3 regions of the Rhizobium sp. P1_C7 genome follow, and region 1 is predicted to be linked to each of the others. Evidence: predicted binding sites of a transcription regulator. Region 1 holds the regulator's gene; each other region holds the start of a gene.
What was found. Region 1 encodes PhoB, which activates phosphate uptake and scavenging genes when phosphate is short. Its sites were predicted from a motif close to TGTCATNNANCTGTCAT; they were not measured.
Positions count from the first base shown of each region.

Region 2: AC1D2R_RS04045 (UDP-2,3-diacylglucosamine diphosphatase) is a predicted target of PhoB. The motif match lies at 1,834-1,850, and genes of this name have one in related genera.
Region 3: AC1D2R_RS16575 (BtaA family protein) is a predicted target of PhoB. The motif match lies at 2,317-2,333, and genes of this name have one in related genera.

Region 1 is NZ_JBFUAL010000001.1:469,109-473,296, forward strand. It holds gene pstA (phosphate ABC transporter permease PstA) at 1-165, shown strand, start outside; gene pstB (phosphate ABC transporter ATP-binding protein PstB) at 180-995, shown strand; gene phoU (phosphate signaling complex protein PhoU) at 1,039-1,752, shown strand; gene phoB (phosphate regulon transcriptional regulator PhoB) at 1,789-2,472, shown strand; gene AC1D2R_RS02365 (GcrA family cell cycle regulator) at 2,547-3,080, opposite strand; gene AC1D2R_RS02370 (acetylornithine transaminase) at 3,508-4,188, shown strand, end outside.
Region 2 is NZ_JBFUAL010000002.1:186,738-190,925, forward strand. It holds gene AC1D2R_RS04040 (MFS transporter) at 1-796, opposite strand, end outside; gene AC1D2R_RS04045 (UDP-2,3-diacylglucosamine diphosphatase) at 959-1,768, opposite strand; gene AC1D2R_RS04050 (NADP-dependent malic enzyme) at 2,015-4,188, shown strand, end outside.
Region 3 is NZ_JBFUAL010000009.1:227,551-231,738, reverse strand. It holds gene AC1D2R_RS16585 (glycoside hydrolase family 25 protein) at 1-228, opposite strand, end outside; gene AC1D2R_RS16580 (class I SAM-dependent methyltransferase) at 358-975, opposite strand; gene AC1D2R_RS16575 (BtaA family protein) at 1,026-2,270, opposite strand; gene AC1D2R_RS16570 (serine hydrolase domain-containing protein) at 2,425-3,816, shown strand; gene AC1D2R_RS16565 (transglycosylase SLT domain-containing protein) at 3,817-4,188, opposite strand, start outside.

The DNA of each region.
Region 1 (4,188 bases):
GACCCTTCCACGGCTCTGCCGGTGCAGGTCTACATGTGGGCCAACGAAGCCGAGCGCGCCTTCACCGAGCGCACTTCAGGCGCCATCATCGTCCTGCTCCTGTTCCTGATCGTCATGAACTTTGGAGCCATCCTCTTGCGTCGTCGCTTTGAGCGCCGCTGGTAAACGGAGTAAACATCATGAACATGTTGACGGAAGCAGCAGTTGAGAAGGCGCTTGATCAGAAGATGAATACCATTCCGTATAAGATGATCGGCCAGGACGTCTCGGTTTACTACGGCGACAAGCGCGCGCTTTTCGACGTCAAGCTGAACATCCGCGAAAACACCGTGACGGCTCTCATCGGCCCGTCCGGCTGCGGCAAGTCCACCTTCCTGCGCAGCCTGAACCGCATGAACGACACGATCGACAATTGCCGCGTCACCGGCAAGATCACACTCGACGGCGACGATATCTACGATCCGGATATCGACGTCGTCGAACTGCGCGCCCGCGTCGGCATGGTGTTCCAGAAGCCAAACCCGTTCCCGAAGACGATCTACGAAAATGTCGCCTACGGCCCGCGCATTCACGGTCTCGCCAAGGCCAAGTCCGACATGGACCAGATCGTCGAACAGAGCCTCCAGCGCGCCGGCCTCTGGAACGAGGTGAAGGACCGCGTGCATGAATCGGGAACCGGCCTGTCCGGTGGCCAGCAGCAGCGTCTGTGCATCGCCCGCGCTATCGCAGTCAGCCCGGAGGTCATTCTGATGGACGAGCCCTGCTCGGCGCTGGACCCGATCGCAACCGCAAAGGTCGAGGAACTCATCCACGAACTGCGCGAGAGCTACACGATCGTCATCGTCACGCACTCGATGCAGCAGGCGGCCCGCGTTTCGCAGCGCACCGCCATGTTCCACCTCGGCAACCTCGTTGAGGAAAACGATACCGACAAGATGTTCACCAACCCGGACGACCCGCGCACCCAGGATTATATCATGGGCCGCTTCGGTTGATCGCCGGCGTCGGAAACCCTCAGGACATTCAAGGATAAGCCCTATGGCATCGACACATATCTACTCCGCCTATGACGACGACCTGAAATTCCTGTCCCGCCGTATTTCGGAAATGGGCGGCCTCGCCGAGCAGATGGTGTCGGACGCCGTCCGCGCGCTGGTCAACGGCGATACGTCGCTTGCACAGAAAGTCATCTCCGACGACGTGATCCTCGATCACGCGGAGCGTGAGATCGGGGACAAGGCGATCATCACTATCGCCCGTCGCCAGCCGATGGCTGCCGACCTTCGCGAGATCATGGGCTCGATCCGTATCGCGGCCGACCTGGAGCGCGTTGGCGATCTTGGAAAGAACACGGCCAAGCGCGTCATTGCCGTTCAGAGCAGCGGCGTTCCGCGCAAGCTTGCCCGTGGCCTCGAACACCTCTCCGAACTGGCGCTCGTCCAGCTCAAGGAAGTGCTCGACGTCTACACCAGCCGCGCCGCCGACAAGGCGAAATCGATCCGCGAGCGCGACGAGGAAATCGACGCGATGTACACCTCGCTCTTCCGCGAGATGCTGACCTACATGATGGAAGATCCGCGCAACATCACCAGCTGCACGCATCTCCTTTTCTGCGCCAAGAACATCGAGCGCATCGGCGACCACGCCACCAACATTGCCGAAACCATCTACTACATGGCGACCGGCGCCCAGCCGGAAGGCGAACGTCCGAAGGACGACACCGCCAACACCGTTGGTGCTGTCACGGAATAACCGTTCCGGAACCGCATCCCCAGGAGACCGAAACGAATGATCCCAAGAGTTGCAGTTGTTGAAGACGAAGAGGCGCTCAGCGTGCTTCTTCGCTATAACCTCGAGGCCGAAGGCTTCGAGGTCGATACCATTCTGCGCGGAGATGAGGCCGAGATCAGGCTTCAGGAGCGAACGCCCGATCTTCTGATCCTCGATTGGATGCTGCCCGGCGTTTCTGGCATCGAGCTTTGCCGGCGGCTGCGTCAGCGGCCGGAAACCGAACGTCTGCCGATTATCATGCTGACGGCCCGCGGCGAGGAGAATGAGCGCGTTCGCGGCCTCTCGACCGGCGCCGACGATTACGTCGTCAAGCCGTTCTCGACACCGGAGCTCGTTGCTCGCGTCAAGGCGATGCTGCGCCGCGCAAAGCCCGAGGTTCTGTCGTCTCTGCTGAAATGCGGCGATATCGAACTCGACCGCGAAACGCACCGTGTCCATCGTAAGAGCCGCGAAGTCCGCCTGGGCCCGACCGAGTTCCGCCTTCTGGAATTCCTGATGGCTTCGCCTGGTCGCGTTTTCTCGCGTTCGCAGCTTCTGGACGGCGTCTGGGGCCATGACATCTACGTGGACGAACGCACCGTCGATGTCCACGTCGGCCGCCTGCGCAAGGCGTTGAACTTCTCCAATATGCAGGATGTCATCCGCACCGTTCGCGGTGCCGGGTACTCCATGGAAGTCTGAGCTGTTTCAGTGCCACAACAAACGAAAAACGGGCCCGCGAAGGCCCGTTTCTGTTTGTTTATCCGGCTTCCGGATCAGGCGACGCGGTTGGCTGCCCTGCGGCGCTCGTTGACCGGTTGGTAGGCCATGCGCTGGTGGTAGGTGCAGTAGGGCGAGGAGTCCGGGGACTCGCAGCCGCAGAAGTGGAAATCGTCCTTCAGTGGATCGCCGACCGGCCACTTGCAGGTGCGCTCGGTCAGTTCCGTCAGGCCGAGGCGCCGCGAGATCGGCAGGACGACATTTGAAGAAGGACGGTAGCTCACCTCCTCGATCGCATCGATTTCGATGTCTTCCTTCAGCAACGTCGCGCCCTGCTGGCGAGTGACGGTGCGGGTGGCGATCCGGGATGCGTAGTTCGGAGCGCGCGGCGCCGATGTGGCGCGCTTGGGTGTTCTCGCGGTTGCCGCAGTGCCGCCAGCCTTGGCGCGGCCCGGCAGGCACAGCCGATGGACCTTGCCGATTACAGCATTGCGGCTGACTCCGCCAAGCTGTGCTGCGATCTGGCTGGCGCTAAGGCCTTCGGCCCAAAGCTTTTTCAGTTTTTCAACGCGCTCGTCTGTCCAGTTCATGCCCCTGTCTCCGCCTTAATTGCGTTGGTGTAGGCAGAATCCTTCACCGCTGCCTCGGACGCATCCGAAGCAACAAACGCTTGCTCGATGTTGGTGACTAGTTCCGCCGCATGCAGTCTAGTAATTGAGTTTTAACCTAGTGTGAGGCCGACTCCGTGACAAGAGTCGGTTGAATCCCGAAGAATCGAATCTCAAGTTTTCCCCAACTTGCTGGGCGTGAGAGTCATTTCTGCAACATTAGCTGTTGATAGGTCAGGGTGACCCGAATGGCAGCTTGACGCATGCAGTAAAAGCTCAGTTTTGTTGACATCGCAGTGCGAAAAGTAAATAGTGCTGCTCGCCGCCGAAAGGCGGCATTTTTAATTTTTCGGACCCGCTTCTTAGCCGGAGTCCGGTTGCTCGTTTGCCAATGACAGGAGATCGCGCCATGGCTGAAGCCGCGCCGCTTTATGATACCTACTCTCGTGCCCCGTTGCGGTTCGAGCGAGGAGAGGGCGTGTGGCTGATTACCGAAACTGGCGAACGATATCTCGATTTCGGTGCGGGCGTCGCCGTGACCTCCGTCGGCCATGGCCACCCGCATGTCGTCGGCGCTCTGAAGGAACAGGCCGACAAGGTCTGGCACCTCTCCAATATCTATGAGATCGCCGGCCAGGAAACGCTGGCCAAGCGTTTGACCAGTGCAACCTTCGCGGAAAAGGTGTTCTTCACAAACTCTGGCGCCGAAGCGCTCGAATGCGCGATCAAGACCGCGCGCCGCTACCAATATTCGAAGGGTCATCCCGAGCGGTTCCATATCATCACCTTCGAAGGCGCGTTCCACGGCCGCACGCTGGCGACGATCGCCGCCGGCGGACAGGAAAAGTATCTCGAAGGCTTCGGTCCCAAGGCGCCTGGCTTCGATCAGGTTCCGTTCGGCGATGTCGAAGCCGTTCGTGCGGCCATCACCAACGAAACGGCGGCTATCCTTATCGAGCCCGTTCAGGGCGAGGGCGGTGTCCGTCCGGCGACCAACGAGTTCATGAGGGCGTTGCGCCAGCTCTGCGACGAGAACGGCCTGCTGCTCGTCCTCGACGAGGTCCAGACCGGCGTCGGCCGCACCGGCAAG
Region 2 (4,188 bases), on a different contig from region 1:
CAGTAACTTCGGCGGCAACGCCGGCGCTCCACAGTACGGCGATCTCAGCTCCCGAAAAGCCCAGATCGCGCCAATAAATCGAGCCGAACGTATAGACCACGGCGTGACTTGCCTGCTGGATGGCAACGCCGATCAGAAGGACGAGCAGATGTGGCTGCCGCAGCGAACTGCCCGTAGCCGAAGGAATGTCGACGGGCGTGCCACGCCGCCGAGTCGGGCCGATGCGGGGACAATACACGGCCATGACCATCGTCATGACAAATCCGAATATCATCACCGGCAGGACCATCTGCCCGCCCCAGCGACCGATCAGTTGCCCGCCGGCCAGAGTCGAGACGATGAATGCCACCGACCCCCAGACGCGCATCGAGCCATAGTCGAGGCCCCAACGCCGGACGCCCGAGATGACGATGGACTCGACCACAGGGACATAGGGGGAGAATGTTGCCCCCTGGACGGTATAGACAATCATGACAGGCCAGAACGTGCTCGTCCAGTAAAGCGCGATTGCGGTCAGCAGCGAAAGGCCGCCCGAAAACAGAAGAACGTCCGCCCTCTCCTTCATACGGTCCGCGTACATGGCGACGATGGGCGCGACCAGCACGCGCACGACCATCGGGACCGCCAGGATGATGCCGATTTCATGGTCGTCGAATTTGTGAAGCACGAGCCAGACCGGAAAGAACGGCAGGGCAACGCCGTTCACAAGTAGCGGCGCACAGTACGATAGTGCACTCAGCAATCGGAAGTGCGCAGGCGCGCCCTCGGCTGCAGGGGCTTTTTGGGCGGGAATCATCGGTCGAACCTGAGGGAAACTAGACGCTGCCTAACACGTCAACCCAAGGGCGACCATGCCGAGAAATGGCCTTCCCAAACCGTTTTCAAAAATAAACCTGGCCTGTCGCGATAAGGCAACGGCATAGTGGCCGCGAACACCCAAACGCGACAGACAAACCCATCACGCGGCCTGCTGGTCCAGCTCCCGTTTCTCGTGATGTTCGATTGCCAAAGGAGTTGGTTCCACGTCACCGATCTTGCTCCATTCGATCAGTTCGAAGGTGCCGTCCTCGTGTTCGACAATCGCCGTGCAGCTCTCCACCCAATCGCCGGTGTTGATGTAGCGGATGCCGTCCATATCTTCCATGACGGCGTGATGGATGTGCCCGCAGATTACGCCATCGGCGCCATGCTTGCGTGCTTCATCGGCAACGACCCGCTGGAATTCGCCGATGAAGTTCACGGCGTGTTTCACTTGAAGCTTCGCCCATGCCGAGAATGACCAGTAGGGCATGCCGAGGCGGCGGCGCACCGCGGCGAGCCCGACATTGATCATGATCGCCATGTCGTAGGCCCAGTCGCCCAGGTAGGCGAGCAGGCGCGCATTGCGGACGACGACGTCGAATTCGTCGCCATGCAGAACAAGGTATTTCTTGCCGTCGGCCGCGTCATGAATCATGCGTTCGGCGACTTCGATTCCGCCGAAATGCATGCCGGGGAAGTCACGGAGGAATTCGTCGTGATTGCCGGGTATATAGACGACGCGAGTTCCCTTGCGCGCCTTGCGCAGCAGCTTCTGAATCACGTCGTTGCATTCTTGTGGCCAGTACCAGCTGCGTTTAAGGCGCCAACCGTCGACGATGTCGCCGACGAGGAAGATCGTATCGGCGTCGTGATGCTTGAGAAAATCCAGAAGGAAGTCAGCCTTCGCGGCCTTTGAGCCGAGATGCACGTCGGAGATAAAGAGCGTACGGAAGTGGCGGGTATCCATATTGTCCTTCACAAGCATCCTGCCCGTGTCCCATTGTTCATCTAGCCCCTGAAAACCAGACTCGTGTTTCAGGATGATGACATTGGCGCGTTTGGCTGGATTTCGGCCGCAATGCCCGGCGTTCACAGCTTGGGTCCACAATAGCGCTGTTTTCGCGAGAGAACCGAAATTCTGACTGTTCCCGCGTTTTTATTGATGTATTGAAGGCGCACCAACGACAGCATATGCGGCAGCCCGGAGGCGATGATGGATCATCACGACAAGTCCAAGACGGAAAACAACATGGCAGGTGGAAGCCTCGACGAGCAGGCGCTCTTTTTTCACCGCTATCCCCGTCCGGGCAAGCTCGAGATCCAGGCCACCAAGCCGCTCGGCAACCAGCGCGACCTCGCTCTCGCCTATTCGCCGGGCGTGGCCGCACCCTGTCTCGCCATCCGCGACAATCCGGAGACGGCTGCCGACTATACTTCGCGCGCCAACCTCGTTGCCGTAATTTCCAACGGCACCGCGGTTCTGGGCCTTGGCAATATCGGCCCGCTTGCCTCCAAGCCTGTCATGGAAGGCAAGGCCGTCCTGTTCAAGAAATTTGCCAATATCGATGTGTTCGACATCGAGGTGGACGCCACGACAGTCGAACAGATGGTGTCGACGGTCGCTTCCCTGGAGCCGACCTTCGGGGGCATCAACCTGGAAGACATCAAGGCGCCGGAATGCTTCGAGATTGAGCGCCGCCTTCGCGAAAAGATGAAGATCCCGGTCTTCCACGACGACCAGCACGGCACGGCCATCATCGTTGCGGCTGCAATCCTGAATGGCCTCGAGCTCGCCAACAAGAAGATCGAGGAGGTTAAGATCGTCGCCTCGGGCGCCGGGGCGGCCGCCCTCGCCTGCCTCAATCTTCTCGTCACGCTCGGTGCCAAACGCGAACACATCTGGGTCCATGATATCGAGGGCCTCGTTTATGAGGGCCGCGTCGAACTGATGGACGAATGGAAGTGCGTCTACGCACAGAAGAGCGACACACGCACGCTGGCAGAAAACATCGGTGGCGCGGACGTCTTCCTCGGCCTCTCGGCCGCCGGCGTGCTGAAGCCGGAACTGCTGGCGCAGATGGCCGAAAAACCACTGATCATGGCGCTTGCCAACCCGACGCCTGAAATCATGCCGGACCTCGCCCGCGCAGCGCGCCCGGATGCGATGATCTGCACCGGCCGGTCGGATTTCCCCAACCAGGTCAACAATGTCCTCTGCTTCCCCTATATCTTCCGCGGCGCACTGGATTGCGGCGCTGTGACGATCAACGAGGAAATGAAGATGGCGGCCGTTCGCGCCATCGCGGCACTCGCCCGCGAGGAGCCGTCCGACGTCGCTGCTCGCGCCTATTCCGGCGAAACGCCGGTCTTCGGGTCGAACTATCTCATCCCCTCGCCGTTCGATCCGCGCCTCATCCTGCGTATCGCACCGGCCGTCGCCAAGGCAGCGGCCGAAAGCGGCGTTGCGGTGCGACCCATCACCGATTTCGATTCCTATCTCGATCAGCTGAACCGCTTTGTCTTCCGTTCCGGCTTCGTCATGAAGCCTATCTTCGCCGCAGCGAAAAATGCCGAGCGCAAGCGCGTGATCTTCTCCGAAGGAGAAGACGAACGTGTGCTGCGCGCGGCACAGGTCCTACTGGAAGAAGGGATTGCCGAACCGATCCTCATCGGCCGCCCACAAGTTATCGAAACCCGCCTGCAGCGCTACGGACTTCGCATCCGGCCGCTGTTGGATTTCGATGTCATCAACCCGGAAGACGATCCGCGCTTCCGCGAATATGTCGACCTTTACTTCTCGTTGGTCGGCCGCCGTGGCGTCATCCCCGAGGCCGCGCGCACGATCGTTCGTACCAATACGACGGTCATCGGCGCGTTGGCCCTCAAGCGCGGCGAAGCCGACGCGCTGATATGCGGTCTGGAAGGCCGGTACGAGAAGCACCTGCGCGACGTTCGCCAGATCATCGGCAAACGGAAGGACGTCCGTGACTTTTCGGCCCTTAGCCTGCTGATCTCGCAGCGTGGGGCCACCTTCTTCACCGACACCTACGTGACCTTCAACCCCACCACCGAGGAGATTGCCGAGTCCGCGATCCTGGCGGCAGAGGAAATCAGACGGTTCGGGATTACGCCGCGCGCCGCGCTCGTCTCGCATTCGAATTTCGGCTCGCGGGAATCCGAAAGCGCGACGAAGATGCGTGCCGCGTTGCAGCTGGTTCGCGATAGCGCGCCCGAGCTGGAAGTCGATGGCGAAATGCACGGCGAAAGCGCGATCTCCGAGGCGTTGCGCAAGCGTGTTATGCCTGACACGACCCTGCACGACGAAGCCAACCTGCTGGTATTTCCAAACCTCGATGCCGCCAACATCACGTTGGGCGTCGTCAAGTC
Region 3 (4,188 bases), on a different contig from region 1:
GCCTGAATTGCGGACCGTCTGCCAGTCGATATCGCCCTGCCACTTGGAGATGTCGATGCCGTGAACGGCATTCTGCTGCGGGTGTTTTGCCCCGAAGTCCTGCGGATCGGTGTCCTTGAACCTTGTCTTGGGTTTTATGGACGCTGTTTCGAGAAAGTCGTAACCCGATGACGTGCAACCGGCCAGCATGATGGCCAATGGCAAGACGCAAAGCAGAAGCCGGCGCATAGGTGTTCCGTCGTGAACCGAATGATCTTTTTGCCCCACAGCTTGACCTTCGTGATAGACGCGTCCAGCGAGAGATGCCCCTCTATTGACCATATCAACGTAAAAATTCGGTTAGTTTCAAGCTAAATATTAGCCTTCCGTAATTATTGTTGCGCGCCAGGCGTAGCCACCGCCGATAGTCTGGAATGCCAGCCGCGCGTTATGCCGCTCCGCCTGGGTCCGCACGACAGCGTGCAAGTTGGCCCGTGGGCTCACATGAAATCTTGCGAGCCATGACTGAAGGAGGGTGCGAAACCAGTCCGGGAGGCCTTCCTGCTGGCCGAAATCGACGATGTGAAGCTGCCCGCCTGGGTTGAGTGCAGCTGCAGCGGCATCGATCGCCCGTTCCCAATCTGGGATCATCGAGAGAGCGTAGGAGATCAGGATGCGGTCGAAGCCTTCGACGCCGAATTCGTGCGGCGTGAAGGCCGTTGCATCGGCAACCCGAAAATCGGCGCTCGTGCCTTTGGTGGCGAAGGTCTTGCGCGCCGAGATCAGCATTTCCTGCGAGATATCAAGGCCATAGAGACGTGCCAAGGGATAGCGCTCGTGGGCAAGCGCCAGGTTGCGGCCCGTTCCGCATCCGACTTCCAGGAGCGTGCCGCCGGCCGGCACATCGAGGTTGCTTATCGTCTGGTCGCGACCAAGCAGGTAGTATTTGCGGGTGAGGTCGTAGATATGGCGCTGATAGCGGTACATGCCGTCCATCAGGTCGGCATGGTTTTCGGCCGATGCGCCGGTGGTTGCATCGATCTTGCTCACGCCGTTTTTCCGTAGATGTGAAACCCGCCATAGATTGCGGAGCGATCGAGCGCTGTCAGCGCGCGTGAGCGTTCCGCCAGATAGACCCACTGGTCGCGAACGGCCGGCGACAGCCGGCCCTCGACAATGCTCTTTTCGGCGGCCGTGCGGAAAATCACCCTGGCGCCATCGCGCGCCGTCCGGGTAATTTCCGACCACAGGTCGTTCAGCTGCTGATCTGTCATCCAGTCCTGCGCGTCGAGAAGGATGTAGCGATCGCGCGAATCGGCCGGTTCGCTCGCGAGCAGTTCGGTGAAGCTTGCGTGGTGGACGCTGACGCGATCGACGTTTGCGCTGATCGTCTCATAGTGCTCGGGCCTCAGATAGGTCGGAAGCGGACCTTCGCCCTCCGGCGCGTAGCGCCGGCCGAAGGCCTGCCAGGCGAAATAGTTGTCGCGCATCTCGAAGTGACAGGCGAGCTTTTCGAGACGGTGCCGCAGGACCGGCGCGATCGAGTGATCGGCGGTAAGGCTTGCCAGCTCGTCATATTGCTGCGGCGGAATACCAAGGCCGAAGAGGGAGCTCTTGCGGCCCGTGATCCAGCGCACCACCGGCCTTTCGAACAGGGGAGCAATCTTCTCGTCGAAGAACTGGCGTTGCTCACGCAGCGTGCGCGCGCGCGTCATCTCCGTGAGATCGACGCCGTGCAGGCGCGCCAGCAGATGTGCTGCGCCGATGAAACGGCCGAGAAGGCCCGTCTTGTATATATTGCGGTCAAAGACCGTCACGCGGCGGCGACCGAAGTTGCGCCCGTTCCAGTAGGCGCGTGTCGTTTCGTCGACATTGGCAGACAGGAACTGGTCGAATGCCTTGCTGTTGGATGGCTCGCCTGGCGTGGCAAGGAAGCGGATGAGGTCGGCGCGAGCGGGCAGATGCCGGAAGGCGGCAAGCTTCAGGCGGTTGAGGGCAATGTGGTGTGGATTGAGATCGACGACGTCGATCGATGCCGGGCTCTGCGAGAGATAGGCGAGCATATTGCAGCCGCCGGAGCCGATCGTCACGATGCGGTGATGTGGCTCAATCTCCATCGCCATCATGTCCAGATCCGGATCCTCCCAGATTTGCGGGTAGACGAGGCCGGAGAACAGGAGCCCGAAGAGCCGCTCCGAAAGGCCTTCTTTTGAGAGGACCTTGTGGCGCAGAAGAGCCGCCTTGAGTTTCCGGTTCTTGCGGAAGCCGGCATCCGGTGCAAATTCCGTCATATGTTTCTCTCAACCTTTTAGCGTTCAGCGCGTTTAACGCGACGGCGCTACAGTTTGATGACGTGGCCTGTGGGAATTTGCCTTGATGGCCGCTGTACGGCGTTGCACAATTTGGTGCCCCACCTGTTTTCTTCGCCCCGATGGAGGAGCACATATGCGACGTGTTCGGCCTATCCTGAAGACACTGGCCGCTCTGCTCGGCGTCGTCGCCGTTGTCGGCGCCGGGTGGTTGTACGTCAGACCGCCGGAGCTTCTGCTCGTTGGCGATGGCTATGCAGCCAAGATCGTGTGCTCCAACGTCTTCCTGGCGGGGCGCGATCCGGACATGGTGCTGTCGAAGGATGTTCAGGCGCCGGGCAATCCGCTGTTGCGACTGGTACGGATCGATGTCGACCGAGGGGAAAAGCGGGTCACGGCCCGGATCCTCGGACTGTTTGCCCCCAACCATGCGATCTATCGCGAGCGCCTTGGATGCACGGCCGTTCCCGACGGCAATTTCGACGCTGCGCGACGTGCCGTGCCTGACGAACCGGCAGCCGCCGCCCTCCCGGACAATGCAATCCGGGTGGCGGCGGACGGTGTTAAAAGCGCCAGGGACGAGCGGATTGCTGCCCTTCTGGCGAGGAGGGATCTGGCTGGCAAGAACATGCGCGCGGCCGTTGTCGTTCATGACGGGCATATCATCGCGGAAGCCTACGGCACGGGATTTGGACCAGGCACGCCGTTGATCGGGTGGTCGATGACCAAGACGGTGAACGCCGCGATCCTTGGGCGATTGATGATGGAGGGCAAGATCAGGCTCGACGATGCCGCGCTGTTCCCGCAGTGGAGGAACGACAGGCGCGCGCAGATCAAACTCAGGGATCTCCTGGGGATGGAAAGCGGGCTGGCGTTCAACGAAGACTATGGAACCGTGGCCGACGTCACTCGCATGCTATATCTCGATCCCGACCAGACGGCGCTTCCGGCAAGTTTGCCGATGCTGACCGACCCCGGAAAAAGCTTCAACTATTCCAGCGGTACCTCGGTGCTGATCTCCAGGATTTGGATGGATCGGATCGGCGACGAACAGACGGCGCTGGCCTATCCGCGGCGGGCTCTGTTCGGCCCTCTCGGCATGGCGAGCGCGGTGCTGGAAGTTGATGCGCGCGGCACGTTTGTCGGCAGTTCATACCTTTACGCGACTGCCCGGGATTGGGCGCGCTTCGGCCAGTTCCTGCTTCAGGACGGCGTCTGGAACGGACAGCGGCTGTTGCCCGAAGGCTTCGTCGGCATGATGCGGACGCCGACACTGACGTCGAACGGAGCGTATACGCGCTTGCAGGCCTGGCTGAGGCCCCCAGGCAGCGGCACAGGCTGCGATTGCCTGCTTCCGGCAGATACGTTCTGGTTGGAGGGGCATGACGGGCAGAGCATGGCGATCGTTCCGTCAGCCAATCTGGTCGTCGTCAGGCTGGGGCTGACGCCCAGCTGGCTCAAATACAGGCCGCAGGCGCTCGTGAGGGACGTTCTGGCCGCCCTGCCGGCCGGCAATCAGCAGCCGTGATCAGTAATTGCCGTGCGCGATGTTCGTCATGCCCTTGCGCTTTGCGTCATAGTAATAGCCGCGGGCATAGAGACGGACCGCGTCGTCCTCGCTGTTGTCAGAGACGAGCCAGGCCCCACGCAGATACTTTGCCGCGTACTTGATATTGGTTTCGGCGTCGAAAAGGCCCTCGGGCCGGCCGTCGTAGCCCATGGATTTCGCGGTGTTGTACTTGATCTGCATGAGCCCGAAGTAGCCGCGCTTGTTGTAGGCCTTCGGATTGTAACGGCTTTCGCGATGCACGACGCGGTGAAGCAGCGATGCAGGAACCTTGTAGATCGCGGAATACTTGTCGATGATCTTGGTGATGGCGCTCTTCTCAACCGTCGGCGC